Regions from separate parts of the Peribacillus sp. NJ4 genome, predicted to be linked through region 1. Evidence: riboswitches for the same ligand, from Rfam matches in the RefSeq annotation. Region 1 holds a riboswitch; each other region holds the start of a gene.
What was found. Region 1 has a riboswitch for cobalamin ahead of QUF94_RS01110 (ABC transporter substrate-binding protein). Riboswitches for the same ligand answer to the same signal wherever they lie in the genome.
Positions count from the first base shown of each region.

Region 2: linked by a shared signal. The riboswitch ahead of nikA (nickel ABC transporter substrate-binding protein) and the one ahead of QUF94_RS01110 (ABC transporter substrate-binding protein) in region 1 are both predicted to bind cobalamin.
Region 3: linked by a shared signal. The riboswitch ahead of QUF94_RS15575 ((2Fe-2S) ferredoxin domain-containing protein) and the one ahead of QUF94_RS01110 (ABC transporter substrate-binding protein) in region 1 are both predicted to bind cobalamin.

Region 1 is NZ_JAUCFQ010000001.1:222,810-227,090, reverse strand. Features, by position in the region: gene QUF94_RS01120 (heme ABC transporter ATP-binding protein) at 1-327, opposite strand, end outside; gene QUF94_RS01115 (FecCD family ABC transporter permease) at 333-1,388, opposite strand; gene QUF94_RS01110 (ABC transporter substrate-binding protein) at 1,351-2,316, opposite strand; cobalamin riboswitch at 2,496-2,670, opposite strand; gene QUF94_RS01105 (polysaccharide deacetylase family protein) at 2,758-3,597, opposite strand; tRNA gene QUF94_RS01100 (tRNA-Arg) at 3,844-3,917, shown strand.
Region 2 is NZ_JAUCFQ010000001.1:3,256,771-3,261,051, forward strand. Features, by position in the region: gene nikA (nickel ABC transporter substrate-binding protein) at 1-1,540, opposite strand, end outside; cobalamin riboswitch at 1,695-1,883, opposite strand; gene QUF94_RS16165 (aspartyl-phosphate phosphatase Spo0E family protein) at 2,475-2,642, shown strand; gene QUF94_RS16170 (2-hydroxyacid dehydrogenase) at 3,128-4,114, opposite strand; gene QUF94_RS16175 (MFS transporter) at 4,136-4,281, opposite strand, start outside.
Region 3 is NZ_JAUCFQ010000001.1:3,126,468-3,130,748, forward strand. Features, by position in the region: gene QUF94_RS15565 (sirohydrochlorin chelatase) at 1-607, opposite strand, end outside; gene cobJ (precorrin-3B C(17)-methyltransferase) at 626-2,281, opposite strand; gene QUF94_RS15575 ((2Fe-2S) ferredoxin domain-containing protein) at 2,296-2,664, opposite strand; cobalamin riboswitch at 2,814-3,003, opposite strand; cobalamin riboswitch at 3,207-3,402, shown strand; gene QUF94_RS15580 (energy-coupling factor ABC transporter permease) at 3,578-4,281, shown strand, end outside.

The DNA of each region.
Region 1 (4,281 bases):
ATGGAACCAACCTGTTTGATGGGCATATCGCCCAAGTGAGACCGTCTCTTTTACCGTATATGAGAAAGCTAATGAGGAATGCTGAGGGAGCACAGCAATGACCTGTGCAAGTTGTTTTGACGAATAATCCTTCAAATCCCTTCCTCTTATCCGTATGCTTCCGCCCTTATAATCGAGCACCCCGCTAAGCATACTTAAAAGCGTCGTTTTTCCGCTGCCATTTGGGCCAAGAATCCCGAATAATTCCCCTTTATGTACATCAAAAGTAACAGAGTCCAAAACAGCTTTGTTGTCATATCCACCTGTTAACCCTTTAACTTCAAGCATCCATCTTACCCTTCTCTCCGTCTCTTTAATAAAATCAGCGCGAATGCGGGTGCCCCGATAAGTGAAGTGATCACCCCGATCGGCAGTTCCGATGGGGCAATGATCGACCGTGCTACAAAGTCCGCCAATATTAGGAATCCGCTTCCTACCAGCAATGACAACGGAAGCAAATGTTTATGGTCAGGTCCCCAAATCTTTCGGACAAAATGAGGAATGACCAATCCTACAAAGCCAATCGCCCCTGAAACGGCAACAGCTGCCCCTGTCAACATCGAACCGGCTATCAAAATCCACATTTTCCGCCGCTTAACATTAACACCTAAGTGTTTTGCCCGGTCTTCCCCGAAAGTCATCGCATTCAATTCGCTCGTATTCATGATCAAGATCAACGAACCAATAATAAAAAACGGCAAAATGATTGCAATATAATTCCATCCGCGCATTGAAACGCTTCCCATCAGCCAGCCGATGATTTGTCTTAATTCATCACCAGTCAGCGCAATCATCAATGAAATGAAGGCACTTAAAAACGAGCTGAAAATGATTCCCGTTAAAATGATCGTTTCCACTTTCATCGATCGATCCATTTTTTTTGCAAAAGCCAGTACGAAGAACATCGTGAGCACTGAGCATACGATGCTCAATGCCGGAAGAGTATATAAGCCGATGAATGGTAGTGATATATTCAAGAATATTGTCAATACAGCACCGACTGATGCTCCTGATGAAATACCTAATGTGTAAGGGTCAGCGAGCGGATTCCGGAGCAGGCCCTGAAATCCCGCTCCCGAAATCGCAAGTGATGCCCCAACAAAACCCGCTAGCAACACACGCGGCAAGCGGATGTTCATCACAATATTCGTAAGCATTACATCCGGATCAGCTGAAATCGGTAAATGAAAAATCTCCTTGCCGATAATTTGTAAAAGTACAGGAATCGGTACTGGCACCGAACCAAAGGAAATGCCTATCGTCATTGCGAATAACAAAAATAATAACGCAATCAAATAAGCAATCGTCCATTTAGTTGTCAAATAGGTTCGGATAGACTGATTTGGCAAGTTCCTCTACTCCCTCTATTAAGCGTGGACCGGAACGGGTCACCAAGTCGGAATGGACATCAAAGACTTGGTCATCCTTCACAGCATTTACGTCTTGCCATCCTTTTCGGCCCTTCACTTGACTTACTGCATCTTTTGTATAATAACCATACGTTGTAATGATGACATCCGGATTTGCAGCGATCATCGACTCTTCATCAATTTTTGCCCATCCATCCAATTCAGCAGCTGCATTTTCCGCTGAAATAATTTGAAGCATTTCATTCATGAAGGTATTTTTTCCAGGTGTATATATCTCAGGTGACGGAGAAACCTCCACAAAAACGGTCTTCCTATCCGCTTCCTTTACAGATTTGGCTTTTTCCTGAATATCCTTGAGCTTCGTTTTCATGTCCGTAACGATTCCTTTTGCCTTTTCATGTTCCCCTGTTGCCTGTCCAATCATATCAATAGAATCATAGACTTGGTCAAAGCTTTGTGCATCATTGACTACGAGGACATCAATTCCAGCATCCTTAAGCTGCTGTAAACCCTCATTCGAATTATGGGCACTGGATGCATGGGCAAGAACAAGGTCGGGCTTCAAAGAGACAATCATCTCCGTGTTCATTTCCATTCCGCCAACTTTTTCAATTTCTTTCGTTTCTTCCGGATAATTATCATAGTCGGAAACACCAACAACCTTTTTACCCAAGCCAAGTGCAAAGACAACTTCCGTATTACTTGGTATCAACGAAACGATTTTCTTCGGTTTTTGTTCTATCGTCACCTTTTCGCCTGTTGCATCTTTAATCGTAATCGGGAAAACTTCCTGTTTGGCATGATTCGTTTCCTGCTTTTCTTTTCCTTCATTAGTAGCTTCGCTACAGCCAACCATCATACCTGCAGTCAGCAACATCACCAGTATCAGACCAAAAATCTTCTTCATTTTCATTCCCCACAATCTTTTTTTCTTTTAATTTCTTCACACCTAATAAACAAAACGCATTATCGGAAGATGCACCCCAAAACAAAAGCACCTCCCGTTAAACGGAAGATGCTTGTATGGCAACAATATAATTACGGACTCTTTAGGGTCTGCCACACACCTTCCCATCCGCGTAGGTTACAGGTGTACGAATTTTGGCAGGTCTCCTGGCTCATGGTCATCATCAACGGCACCTTCCCATATCTCATACAGTGGTAAACATCCGTTGGCTCCCATATACAGTGGCGGGACCGCGCTGGCATTTCACCAACTTCCCTATTAAGTCATTAAGACACCAAATCGTTCATATGTATATAATTTTCACTGCCTTTCATTATACACCATGTAAGAATCGATTATTATATGATTTTTCTGACTTGCCTCGAAATGACCCGTCCACCTTCAGTGATTAGAAGCATTTTCAATCAGGGACGCAAATCCCTCGACTGATAATCCCGGTGAAATCCGAACCCTATGCAGGGAATGCATCCCTTGGTCCCTTGAAGCTCCTCCAGGTTCGGTGGTGACTGCCATCTTGTATCCAGCTTCTTCTGACACCCATAGACTCTCTTCGTTATACCGGCCAACCGGATAGGAAATTACTGTCGTGTCCTGATCGAGGATACGGTCGAATAGCTCCTTCGACTGAACCATTTCCGATTCTTGCTGCTCTGCCGTCATCCGGTTCAGCTCCAAATGGTTGATAGTATGACTTTCGATCGAAATCCCATTCCTGCTCATCTCCAACATTTGAGTTTCAGTCAGGTGATGACCTTTATCAATGGACTTCCCGATCATGAAGATGGTTGCTTTCATATCATATTCTTTTAATATGGGGAAAGCCTCCGTGTAGTTATCTGTATAGCCATCATCAAAAGTAAGCCAGACGCACTTATCACTTGGCATCCGATTTTCGGTTAAAACGAGGAATGCTTCTTTAGGGGATAATGTATAGTAACCATTCTCCCGAAGCCAAGTCATTTGTGATTGGAATTCCTCTCTTGGAACCCGAAGGCCATTACCTTCAGAAATGCTATGATACATCAATATTGGAAACTGAACCGCGGAATCGGCCCTTATCCAGTTTCTCGTATCGATTTGTTCCGGGTCGTCCTTTGAATCCTGTCCGGTGCCATTCTCCGCTGCCTCAACCACTTCAATGTCATCTTCCGCAATCGGCGCAGCCGTCTTTTTGCCTATACCCTCTAAAATCCCTTGTGAGCATGCAGGTAAAATTAACATCCCCAGCAATGCCACAAACAGTAAAACTCTGTATTTTCTCACTATCATTCTCCTATTTTTTTCTAGTATAATAGTACCAGAAAACCAGCAAATAATAAAGTATTCCATTTTACGAAAAAAAAGGAAATACAGAAACAAGAGACCAGCTAAGCATTTAGATGATTTTTTTCATAATTATTATTGCTATTAACTTGAAAAGTTTGCCTATAAGAAATATAATAAATAAGTCGTCGACTTTTTTTATATGTCCCAGTAGCTCAGCAGGATAGAGCGACAGCCTCCTAAGCTGTAGGTCGTAGGTTCGATTCCTATCTGGGACGCTAATTTTAAAACCCTGTTACAATGCGGTACCTCCGCGTCGTAACAGGGTTTTTTCTGTTGGTATGGCCTTACCTATTTAGGCTTTTGAGGGGCTTCCAATGTAAAGGTCGGATTTCTAGATACCGGTATGAGAAAAGCCGGAAGTATCGGCGATCAATACATTATGAGATTAACCATTTAATTTTCGTTCAAAACTTTTTGACTCTGTTTAAAGAGAAGTTTTAATTAATGATGTTTTTCGATATAAATATCCGCAGAAAAGTAATATTTTTTTGAAATATATGTTTTAACCTGTCCCATCCGGGTAGATAAATACTGTAAGACATTCTCACCAAAGGAGATGATGTGCACGATGAGTACAAT
Region 2 (4,281 bases), 3.0 Mb from region 1:
ACTGATAAGATATCGGTAAATAAATGGCTTGTTCGTGCAATGTCGTTAATATATCTGAATACAGTATTTTTCTATCTTCCTCGTCAGTAGTTAATAATACCTTCTTAATTTTCTGGTCTATTTCTTTTTTTACTGGCAACCCTAATTGAGCGTTATAATCTGGACTACCATTTTCCGAATTAGTCGTCATAGAAGCTAAATAGGAATGTGGATCAAACGGTACTGACCATGTTGCTGTAAATAATAAATCAAACTTACCTTGAAATGCCGTTGTCCAAAAAGTATTAGTTTCCTGACTGGTCAACTTAACATCTATTCCCAGTTTTCTAAAATCACCTTGTGTAAATTCTGCGATTGACTTTTGGATGTTATCTGTACTATTAAACAGTAATTCCAATTGCAATTCTTTTCCGTCTTTTTCTCTAAATGGTTTCCCCTTCACTTGTTTCCATCCAGCTTCATCCAATAACATTTTTGCTTTTTCTGCATCATACTCATATGGATCTATATTAATTTTCGTGTAAGGTAAAATAGGTGGAAACAAAGTATCAGCCTTTTTTTCCATACCATAAAAGATCTTATCGATAACAGCTTGTTTATTAAAAGCATGTTGGAGAGCTAACCGAACTTTAAGATCTTTAGTCGCTTCTCTGTTTGAGTTAAGAAGCAGCGTTCTTGTAGCTGTAGGTTCTGACAATTTGGTTTCATATTGCCCTGAATTCTTCAAAAATTGGAATGAATCTTGGCTGATGACCCCGTTTCCAAATATAAAGTCGAGTTCCTTTTTCTCAAAAGCTAACACTCTTGACTCTCCATCAGTAATGACTTTAACAACCACCTTATCTACTTTAGGCTTAGTGCCCCAATAATGTTCGTTCCTTTTGAAAACAGCAAACTCATTTTTCTTATACTCGCTCAATACCCACGGTCCTGTGCCAATCTGAGACTTGAGTCCGTCCTTAAATGTGTTTTGGCTGTCAGGAAAAGCAGCTTCTCCTACAAATCTCAAAGGTCTGATGTAAGTTAGTTCTTGAAGAGTTGGATAATACGCGTTGTTCAAAATAAGTTTAATAGTATATTCATCTATTATTTTTGTACCTTTGATTTGGTTAATTAATCCCACCCATTCATGTTGTTTGCGATTATCTAAAATGGTATCAAAGTTTTTCTTGACGATTGAAGCATTAAATAGCGAACCATCGGAAAATTTAACATCTTTTCTTAGATGGAATACATATTCTTTTCCATCTTTCGATATATCCCAGCTCTCCGCAAGCCAAGGCTGAATTTCTCCACCTTTACCGTAATAAACAAGGGATTCATATACCATAGCCTGGGAAAAAAACTCATTCGGAAAATATGTGTGTGGATTTAAGTCACCTATATCCCCAGGCCATGAAAAAGTAACAACTTTTTGCTTTTCATTATCTGATGTATTTTCTTGATCTATTGTTGTGTTGCTGCAACCTGTAACTAAGATTGTGAATATTACTAGTAGTCCAACAAAAGAATGGAATAAATTAGACCGTTTTATAAACATGCTTTCTCACCTTCAATTATGGAATTTTAACTATTTGAAAAATCACGAAATACAAAAAAGCATTTCCAACCAGATTTAAAGGTCAGAAATGCTTATATATTAAGAACAAATTCGTCTTCTAGCACTCTAACACCTCCCTATCTCCCGTAGGTTAACAGCATTTCTAGAACAGGCAGGTCTTCTGACTTAGGTTCATCATCTCCATGCGTCTTCCCGGATATTATCCAGTGACTTTCTTGCATAGGACTCACCCTTACAGCGGCGGGACCGTGCCGGATTTTGCACCGGCTTCCCTTTTAAATATTCGCTATTAAACGAATATACCCATTCCAATAAAATATGAAATTTTCCCTCATCTTCAGTAAAATATAGAGCTTGTCCATCTTAAAATTATTAAGTCAAAACCTTTTGATGCTTCTTAACACTTTAATAGTTTCATCTCTAATTAATTTTTGATAAACTCAGCAACTAATCATTTCCATCCTAGCAATAAACCAAAAACAGTTAGTAAAAAGGAGAATAAATATCTATTCTTAAGAATTTAACAAATATTAAAAACTCTCCTATATTATACGGTTTTACGATTACAACTCTCTAAAAATGGATATTAACTATATGAAAATAAAATCAAAAGTTTACCTAATACAAATTATATTCCTTATCGCAAATTTATGCCATATCAAATTAAGATCCTGATGTTTTTTAACGGTTCGTTTTGTACGGAGGCAATAATCTTATACAAACAGTTATTTGTAACGACATATATGAATGATAGTGTGTAGATTTTTCATTTTCAGATTTGTATTGCCTCCCTCCCGAATAAGCTATTTTTTATAAGTGAACACTCACTTTTCATTTGAAAGCAACCTAATTTATGTAATAATAGATTCATAACAAAAAAAGAAAGTACTTGAGGGATTCTACATTGGAGAGTATGGAAGAATTACATGAAAAAATTGAGATATTGACGAAAGAATTAATAACTACGGGATTGATATATGGATTTACTTCCTCAAAAACATTACATAAAAGCCAGGAACTAGATAAACTGTTGAATTTACTTGGGCATGAAAAAGAATCAATTGGTTTAGAATATGTCTAAAAGCCGGAATGAAACCTGATTTGATTTTTCTACTAATACTTCATGGGATCATTACAACTGCAGGAACTATTACCCCCGGAGTTATTTTGAAATTACTTTTAATAATCACTGTGCAGTTCATGCAGCATATTTCCTTTACTTAATCACCTCGTATTCTTTTCTTGGACTCTTGGACTTATTTTTTCTGTAAAATTTATTTAAATGATCATCCCTTCTTACCTAATGCTTCTTAGTTTTCTACGTTTTATTTTGTTTATTGGAATTGTGCCGTGAACAAATTGTTTAGGGTCATTTTGATCACATTCTTTCTCCCCATTAAAAAGCATCCAAAATGAATGGATGCCTTTTTATCGAATTTTTCTTTTATGTCCTGCATTTAATAACAAACAATCTATCTCATCTAAGTTTATGAATGGTGTGAGTATCAACGATTCATTTAAATTGTCATGGACAACCTAATATTTCTGCTGAGTTAATGAATTTTACTATTTTAGTGACTGAAGTCCTTTCAATTCAGGGACAACATTGCCTATCTCCCTTCCAGTAACCGCTGCAACCAGGTTCTTCGCCGCAAGCATGGCCATATCAAATCGTGTTTGATAAGTAGCAGAACCTATATGCGGCAGGGTAACCACGTTCGGCATGGCTAAAAGCGGATTGTCAGGCGATACGGGTTCCTGTTCAAATACATCCAAACCAGCTGCAAGGATTTCCTTAGTTCGCAGTGCTTCTATGAGGGCCTTTTCGTCCACCGTCTGACCGCGGGATGTATTGATAAAGATCGCAGATTTTTTCATCAGTGCGAATTGCTCCCGTCCCATAAGATGCCTCGTTTCCGGAGTATAAGGGACCATTAAAAGAACGAAATCGGCTTCCCGTAAAAGGTGCTCTAAAGAGGAATAGGTTGTACTGAGCGTTTCCTCCACTTCGAATTTCCTTCGCCGATTATGATATAAAACTTCCATGTTAAAACCGAATTTTCCTCGTCTTGCAATAGATTCCCCAATCCTCCCCATACCGATGATGCCCAATTTTTTTCCATGAACATCAACGCCAAAGAGGGGTTCATCGCCTTTATTTACCCACTTGCCATCCTTTACAAGCTTGTCCAGTTCCGTTATACGACGGGCTGCTGAGAGCATTAAGGCTAAAGCTAAATCGGCCACGGTTTCATCGAGAACATCAGGTGTATTTGTACCGATTATGCTTCTCTTTTTCATTGCCTCTAGATCAAAGTTGTTGTAGCCTACCGAGATATTGCTGACAGCCTTTAGACATGGTGCATGGTCCAGAAGTTCATCATCTATTTTTTCTCCGGTGATGAGCAGTCCCTCCGCATCGGAAATTTGCTTAAACAGCTGGCTTCTGGTAATGGGTTCAGCGCCATTCCATTTTTCATACTGGCAATACTTCGAAATATATGCCTCTACCTCGGCCGGTACTGGTCTTGCAATATACACTTTTGGCATCAATTTATGTCCTCCTCGGTTACACTATTCTTGAATAGGATGTTTTACAATAAACCAATAACAGATTGCGGCGCATCCGGCGATTAAACCGCCAGATATAAAGGCAAGAGAGTAAGAGCCAGTAGCATCCACTATCATGCCTGCCACAACAGGGGAAAAGGCTCCACCAA
Region 3 (4,281 bases), 2.9 Mb from region 1:
CCCCCGTGAAGAGGAAATATGGCAGCATCACTATTTTTTTTGCCCCCAACCGGATGCATCGTTCAATGCCTTCATCAACATGCGGGTCCGTTACACCCATGAACGCTGTTTCGACCCATTTAACGTTTAATTTTTCCCATAATAATCGTGAAATTTTATATATATCACTATTTGCATCAGCATCACTGCCCCCTCGGCCAATTAGCAATATTGCTGTCTCAGCCTGTTCCGAGGATGTATCGAAGCCGGCTTCCTCAAGTCGGTCTGTCAGGATCGTCAATACATCATGGTGGACCCCGATCGTTTGTCCATATGTGAATTTCACTTCTGGATATTTGGTTTTCCCATCCTCTATTTCAGCTGGGATATGTAATTTCGAATGTCCTGCATGCAACAAAATGATCGGTATGACGATAACTTCCGTAGCCCCTCGTTTTACACAATTATCAATGCCTTTTGATATATTCGGTGTCGCAAATTCCAGGAAGCACGTTTCTACCAAAAAACTGTCATCCATTGCCGGAATCATATTTTTAATAAAATGAACGACTTCTTCGTTTCCCGAAGCCAGGCGGCTTCCGTGTCCTACAAACAAAACTGCTTTCATTTACTTTCCCCCTCTTGATTAGTCTTCACAAGGCGCAGGCTCTATGTTTATTTTGGGAGCAATGTCCTGATAAGAAAAATTCTGTATCTTTTTTGAACGTTTGAAGTATTTAAAAAGCCGCTCATTTGGATGGGCATTTTGCTTATACTCCCCGACAATGTCCGTAATCAATTCAACAAGCCGTTCCGGTTCAATGCCTTCAGCTACCGGCTGACCTGGATGGGCCGTTCTTCCAACCGGTTTAGCTCCAAGAAATAAGTCGAACTTCCCTTTTCGGAAGACAATCCCGATGTCATCCATCACGGCACTATAACAAGCCATTCCACACCCATTAAATCCGATGTTCAGTTCCTTAGGCATTTTCATTCCGCCAAGCACCCGGTGTATTTCATCCGCATATGGTATGGATTCCGCTTTTTCACCATCACAGAAATCACAGGCTTTTAACGTCAGTACATCTCCAATCGGCGATAATAGAAAGTTTGCTGATTGCAATTTCCCCGTAATGACTTCCGCGTCCGTTGTCGGGATCTTTAAAACGATCTTATGATTTGGCGTGTATTCCATCGTTCCCTTTTCCCCGACAACTTCCGCAAGTGTCATCATTTGTTTGGGAGTGAATTGTTTATTTGCCACACCTGGACTTACGGCAAGTTCGAATACCGACTCCATTTTTTGCTGGACAATCGGCTTAATGGATTGCTGAACGGTTTGACCCTTCACTCTTGATAAGGCTTCCATTGCCATTTCAAAAGAAGTGGACTTCTTTTCTGGAGCTTTTGTAAGTAATCCAACTCCTCCAGCAGACTTCGTAGAGGTTTCTTGCATGGAATCGGCTTCTTGATCTAATGCCCACGGTTCCGCTTCTTTTTGCAGACGCTGATGCGGCTTCAATGTTTGCTTTTCCGAATTCAATGTATATTTCCTCTGATAGCCTCTTGGTGTGATTATTTTGTCATCGTATAAAAAAGTGGATGAATTACCGATAATGACGGTGGTCAACATTCCAATATCGTGATTCAACATATCTTTCAAATTGGTTATGACAATATCCTGCCGATCGCGATAAGCACTTTTCACCAACCCGACAGGTGTATCTGGCGAACGGTAGCGAAGGAGAATTTTCTGTGTTTCAACAATTTGCCTAGTCCGCCTGCCGCTGCGCGGATTATAAAGCGCAATGACAAAATCAGCCATTGCAGCTGCTTCCACCCTTTTAGCGATTAGGTCCCAAGGAGTTAAATGATCACTGAGGCTGATCGTACACGAATCGTGCATGACTGGTGCCCCAAGTAAAGACGCACAAGAGTTGATTGCAGAAATACCAGGAATGACTTCAATGCCCACTCCAGTTTCTTCTTTCCAACCTTTTTCAATCAATACTTCATAAACCAACCCTGCCATCCCGTACACTCCGGCATCCCCACTGGAAATGACAGCCACTTTTTTTCCCAACTCCGCTTGTTTTACTGCTTCCTGAGCACGTGATACCTCTTCAGTCATCCCCGTACTAATGATCGTTTGATCTGTAAGCAGTCCCTGAATGAGTTCAACATAAGTTTTATAACCAATGATGTAGTCACTTTCTTGAAGGGCTTCGACAGCACGTTTGGTAATGTGTTCAAAATTCCCTGGTCCAAAGCCCACGACGAATAATTTACCGTTTGTACTCATTAAGACATCTCCTTTTACGATTTGTTCTTTGAAATACCCGTATGAGCAGGAAAATCCGGATTAGGCGTCATTTCCCCATCACTGAATTGGTAGATCATCTGTGGAACATATTCCCCATCTTCGATATTGCTGACAATCTCCCGACCGAAATCAGGCGTATCCACTCTATACCATTTCCCTTGGGGATAGGCAATCACAACGCAGGCATCCTTACATCTTCCGTTACAGCGTGTCCTGGTTGTATGAATTTTCAAATCCAGTCCCTTTGAAGTAATTTCATCGCGAATCGCTTGAGTTACTTCTTCCCCGCCCTTTTTCATGCAACTGCTTCCATTGCAAATCAACAAATGCGTATTTGTACCCTTCAAGTTCCAAGTAGTCATCTTCTTCCTCCTGAGTTCAGGGAAAAGGCAAAATAAAAAACCTTAACATAAGAGTCAAGGTTTAAAAAACTATATGAATGAGGAGCCCTCCGCAAATATGCTGAATCTCCCAAAATCGTCATAGTCCTTCTACCTTTCCCTCCGAAAAGTATCATACAATTTCAAAAGCAGGTTTCCTGGCTTACGCTTCATTTTACTTTGTCCCTTCCCGGCTTTAAGCCAGTGGTTATCGACAAATTCATCAGCGTTTACAGTAGCGGGGGCTGCATCGGATTTTCACCGATTTCCCTATTATCCCTTGCATATTCACACAAGAGCACTTTTAAAATGAAATATTTGGTTTTATTATACAATTATAGCTAACCTTATCTATCATATAACAACTTTAGCAAAATTCAATAGTTTATTCCGACTGTTTAGAAAAGTTTAATAGTGTAAATCCAGCCATAAGCCTTTCCTCTCTGCATTCTTAGTCAAAAAAAAAAAAAGAGAGTGTAGCTGAAATTATTTCTTTATGGTACACTATACGAGAATTTTCGAAATAATTACATAAGTTTTATGGTGTTGAATTTCTCGGAATTCAGCTTAAAAGGGAAGCCGGTGAAAGTCCGGAGCGGTCCCGCCACTGTAAAGGGAAGTCCTATTACGTTAACATTAATCCACTGTCAAATGAGATGGGAAGGATGTAACGGGACGATGAACCTAAGCCAGGAGACCTGCCATGAAGCGTGAAACTGTTTCAACCTACGAGGATGGGTGTGCGGACCAGGTAGAATGACCCATATTGGTTTATGCTGCAAAATTCCTGTTCATTACGCACTTCTTTCTTTTGAGAGAAGTGCTTTTTATGTTGGGCGCCGCTTTTCTTCTAAAGTTTTGATCAGAAAAATTAAAGGTGTTGAAAGGAGAAAGAATGAAAAGAGTCAATTGGAAAATTCTTTATTTTGTCATTTTACTACTTCTTGTCCCAAAACGTGCGATGGCCATGCATATCATGGAGGGCTTTTTACCAATTGAATGGGCCATATTTTGGTGGGCCGTGACCCTTCCATTTCTAATCTTGGGTTACCGGTCCATTAGGTCCAAAGTAAGGGAAAACCCAGAAACAAAAATGATGCTCGGTCTATCGGGTGCATTCGTATTCATATTATCTGCCTTGAAGATCCCTTCCGTTACCGGAAGTTCTTCACACCCTACCGGAGTTGGTTTAGGTTCCATATTATTCGGGCCATTGGCCATGAGTGTCTTAGGCTCCATCGTTCTATTATTTCAAGCTGTTCTACTGGCTCACGGAGGATTGACGACATTAGGGGCCAATGCATTTTCCATGGCTGTATGCGGACCTTTCATTGCTTACTTTGTCTTCAAGGGCGCAACTAAATTGGGGTGGTCTTTTTCGCTGGCCGTTTTCTTGGCAGCTGCTTTTGGCGATTTAGGAACCTATGTGGTAACTTCCGTTCAACTTGCACTTGCTTTTCCATCCGAGGTAGGTGGATTCATGGCCTCATTCAATAAATTTACAGGAATATTTGCCCTGACCCAAATTCCCTTGGCAATCAGCGAGGGATTATTGACAGTGGTTGTGATGAATTTCCTGAAAAAATACAATCTAGGCGA